Regions from separate parts of the Micromonospora sp. AMSO1212t genome, predicted to be linked through region 1. Evidence: riboswitches for the same ligand, from Rfam matches in the RefSeq annotation. Region 1 holds a riboswitch; the other holds the start of a gene.
What was found. A riboswitch is a leader RNA that binds a small molecule or an ion and turns the genes downstream of it on or off. The one in region 1 is predicted to bind cyclic di-AMP.
Positions count from the first base shown of each region.

Region 2: linked by a shared signal. The riboswitch ahead of F8279_RS18530 (transglycosylase family protein) and the one ahead of F8279_RS02355 (C39 family peptidase) in region 1 are both predicted to bind cyclic di-AMP.

Region 1 covers NZ_WBKS01000004.1:109,664-111,857, reverse strand. The annotation lists gene F8279_RS02360 (hypothetical protein) at 1-594, shown strand, start outside; cyclic di-AMP (ydaO/yuaA leader) riboswitch at 904-1,046, shown strand; gene F8279_RS02355 (C39 family peptidase) at 1,240-2,091, shown strand.
Region 2 covers NZ_WBKS01000072.1:10,574-12,767, forward strand. The annotation lists gene F8279_RS18525 (LLM class flavin-dependent oxidoreductase) at 1-872, opposite strand, end outside; cyclic di-AMP (ydaO/yuaA leader) riboswitch at 1,045-1,190, shown strand; gene F8279_RS18530 (transglycosylase family protein) at 1,189-1,839, shown strand; gene F8279_RS18535 (YbaB/EbfC family nucleoid-associated protein) at 2,024-2,194, shown strand, end outside.

The sequences.
Region 1 (2,194 bases):
CGCGACGATCTGGTCCGCTACGCCGAGGAGGTGGCGGTGGCCGCCGCCGGGGCCGCCCAGACGGCCCGTCGCCGCCGGGAGCAGTGGATTGCCGCGCAGGACGAGGCGGACCGGGCCTGGACCGCGTACGACGAGGCGGACAGCGCCGCCCGCCGCCTGGCCGGCGCCGCCGCGCTGGGCGCCCCGCGCACCCCGCGCACCCCGGGCGAGTACGCGGCCCGGGAGCGCTGGCTGCACCACGCCGCCATGTCGGCGCACTGGCGGGGCGACCTGACCGCCCGTCAGCTCGCCGACGTGCTGGCGCACCGCAACGGGTGGGATCCGCGCCGGCACCCGGCCGAGCAGGAGATCGTGCTGGCCCGCACGGTCAGGGACGGGCGCCGGGCCGGATGGGAGCGCGCCGCCGCGCGGGAACGGACGGCCTGGCGGGACGCGGAACTGGCCGCCGAGGCCGCCCGGACGCTCGCCGCCGAGGCGTACGCGGCAACCATGGCCCTGCGGCCCGCTCTGCCGTACCGGAGTGCGACGACGAGCGCCCTGCCGGTGCCCGCTGCGGTCCGGAACGCGCGGTGGCGCCCGGCCCGGGTCGGCTGACACGCCTCGTCTCGACCGAATCGTTACCCGGAATATGGTGAGCCCGGTCACCCGGGTCACCGAATCGGGCGCGGGGCACAGAACGGGTCATCGAGTCGCGCAATTGCCGGTCGGCTGCTCGCCGTCTGTCCTGTTTCCGCCGTCGGGCGCCGTCGAAACTGCTTGTCCCATTGAGTGAAGTCAGTAACCGGGTGTTCCGAAATCTGTTACCGCGGATCACGTTTACGCAGGTGGGAGCGCTTGGCATGGGACATACCCACCGGTAGTGTCGGCGCGTCCGATGCGGTAATCGATCGCCGACGGCGACGCCGCACCGACCCGCCTAATCGAGTTCCACGAACCGGGGACCCATGAGCAACATCGGGGTGAATCCGCGAGCCTACGGCCCGCGGTAGGGCGTACTTCCCGCCCGAATCCGTCAGCTAACCCGGTCGGCGGCCACGGAAGGAGTTACCCCTCTTGCCCACCCCTCGATCGTCCCCCCGCCTCCACGGCACCGCGGTGCCCGCGCTCGCCTGACGCGCGACCGGCAACCGCCCCCTGGGCGCCCGGCATCACGGGCGTTCCCGATCCCCCGGCCATCCGGCCCCGCCAGCACGTGTGAGCTCCTCCGCGTGCCGGGCCGGCGTGTGCCGCTCACGCCCCGTGGAGGATTTCGTGAAGCACCACCTGAAGCGTCAGCTGCGACGGATCGTCACCGAACGCCCGTACCAGATCATCGCCGGATCGGCCGCCGCGCTCGTGCTGGCCGCCGGTGCCGGCACCGTCGCCGCCGCCGGTGACGACGCCCCGGTCCAGGAGAACACCGCGGCGGTCGCCGATCTCGGCGCCGCCCGCCTCGGCGAGCAGCCCGCCAGCCGCGGCGAGGCCCGTATCGCCGTGCCGCAGGCGTCGCCCAGCGCCTCCGCCGCGCCCAGCGCGTCGCCGAGCGCCTCCCCGTCGAAGAAGGCGGCCGACCCGGACACCACGGCGAAGGCCAAGCCGAAGCCGCCGTCGAGCAAGTCGCTCGACTACGACTACCAGGCGCAGATCAACTACTTCTACTGCGGTCCGGCTGCCGTGCGCAACGCGCTCAGCGCCGCCGGCATCGAGCGCAGCCAGGACGCGCTCGCCGGCCCTCTCGGCACCACCGAGATGGGCACCAACTCGGCCGAGGACACCACCCGGGTGCTCAACCAGCAGGTCAAGGGCAACCCGTACCGGACCCGCATGATTCCCGGCACTGCCACCCCGGCCCAGATGGACCGGCTCCAGGCCGACGTGGTCGAGGCGATCAACAACGGCCGTGGGGTCGTCGCGAACGTCGCCGGTACCGCCACCGACACCAACGGCGGCTGGCACTCGTTCCCGGGCGGCCACTACGTCGCGGTGGTCGGCTACAAGAACGACGGCCGGGCCGTACGCATCGCCGACTCGGCCGACCCGTCGCTGCCCTCGTACTGGGTCACCACGATCGACCTGGCACACTGGGTCTCCACGCGCGGCTACTCCGCCTGAGTCCCGCCCGCCCGCCCCGCTGATCTTGTAGTTGTGGCCCCGTTGCAACGGGCAATCCGGGCATCCCGCGGGCCGTAACTGCAAGATCGACGGGCTGGTGGGG
Region 2 (2,194 bases), on a different contig from region 1:
TCCCGCACGGCGGGCGCGACCTCCTGGCCGAAGATCTGGATCGCGCGCGGCTCGTCGCTGCCGAGGATGAACGTGGTGATGCCGTGCTCCAGCGTGAGCCCGGCCAGTTCCTCCACCCACTGCTCCGGCGGCCCGGCCAGGAAGCCGGCCGACGAGCGGGCGAACGTGCCGGTCACGTTCAGCATGCGGCGGATCGCGGCCGGGTCGCGCCCGGCGGCGCGGGCGCCCTCGTCCACGAGCGCGTTCAGGGCGGGCAGCTCGTCGGGGCCCTTCGGCAGGTACGACAGGGACGGCAGCCAGCCGTCCGCGGCGCGGCCCACCAGGCGCAGCATGCGCGGCTTGTACGCGCCGACCCAGATGCCGACCGGGTGCGCGGGCGCCGGCCCGCGCTTGGCGCCGACCACGCGGTAGTGCTCGCCGTCGACCCGGATCATGCCGCGCCGGTCGGTGTCCCAGACCTCGCGGATCACCCGGATCGCCTCGTCGAGGGCTTCGACGGCGGCGCCGGGGGACAGGCGCCGCCCGCCGGCGGCCTCGATCGCGTCCCAGAACGCGCCCGCACCGAGCCCCAGCTCGACCCGGCCTCCGGTGAGCAGGTCCAGGCTGGCGATGCTGCGGGCCAGCACCACCGGCTGGCGCAGCGGCAGGTTGAGCACGTTGCCGGCCAGGCGGATGCGCTCGGTGGCGGCTCCCACGTAGGACATCAGTGTCCAGGTGTCCAGGAAGCCCGGCTGGTACGGGTGGTCCTGGAACGTGACCAGGTCCAGCCCGACCTGTTCGCAGAGCCGGGCGAGCGCCACCACCTGGTCGGGCTGCCCGGCGGCGGGGGTGAGGAAGCCGCCGAAGGTCAGCTCGTGTCCGTGATCGGTCATCCGTCCCGCCCCTCCCGTGATCTTGCCTGGCCCTGCCACCGTAGCGCCGCCGCCGGTAGCCCGGCCGGGTGAAGAGCATCACAAGAAGTGGACGATCGTCGCAAATCGTCCCTAGCGTCGGTTTCGTTCGCAGACGCGGACACCGCGGGCCGGAAACGCCAAATCCCGCCGCCGTCCCCGGTAACCGAACCTCGCGCGGGAGCGGGGGAACCACACGTTCCACGGTGCATCGTCACCTCGGGGTGAAGCCGCCACCGGCGGCCGGGCTCCTCGGCCCGAACCCGACAGCTCACCTCGTCGGCGTGGAGGAATCCACATGGCAACTGAATACTCGACCCGAAGCCGCCGTGCCGCTCTCGGGGCGGTTCTGGCCGGCGCCGCCGTCGGTGCCGCGGCCCTGTTCGGCCCGGCCGCTCCGGCCAGCGCGGGCGTCAACTGGGACGCGGTCGCGCGCTGCGAGTCAGGCGGCAACTGGAAGATCAACACTGGTAACGGCTACTACGGCGGGCTGCAGTTCTCCCGTGCCACCTGGAACGGCTACGGCGGGCAGAAGTACGCCGCCCGCGCCGACCTGGCCAGCCGGTCCGAGCAGATCGCCGTCGCCGAGAGGGTGCTGCGCGGTCAGGGCATCGGCGCGTGGCCGGTCTGCGGCAGGAAGGGCGGCTCGGCAAGCTCCGGGTCGGCCGCGGCCGGCGAGCGGGCCACCACGAAGGCCGCCCCGCGCGAGGCCGCCCCGAAGCGGGCGGCCACGCGCGGGGCCGCGCCGGAGCGGCCCGCGACGAAGGCCGCGCCGCAGCCCGCTCCCGGCGCCGGGACGTACGTGGTCCGGCGCGGGGACACGCTGTCGGAGATCGCCGTGGCGCAGCGCGTCGACGGCGGCTGGCGTGCCCTGCACGAGCGCAACCGGGCAGTGGTCGGCGACGACCCCGGGCTGATCTTCCCCGGTCAGCGGCTGCACCTGCGCTGAGCGGCCCTCGAGCGCCCGGCCGGCCCGTCCGGCCGGGCGCTCGGCCGTCCGCGACACGCCGCGCCGTCGGCGTCCGCCCTGCTCGCGGCGCCGAGACGCGGACCGCAGCGGCCGGTGACCGCGATTCGTCGGAGCCGGTTGCTAGGGTCACGATGCTCGGCTAAGACGTGAAGAAAGTGCGGATATGACCAACGACCCGTTCTCGGCGGCCGCGAGCCTCGACGAGCTGCTGACCCGTACGCAGCAGGCGCTCACCGCGATGCGCTCCCGGGCCTCGGCCCACGCCGACGGCGAGCCGGGCGACCTGCTGCGCGCCGAGGGCGCGGCCGCCGGCGGCCGGGTCCGCGCGGTCGCA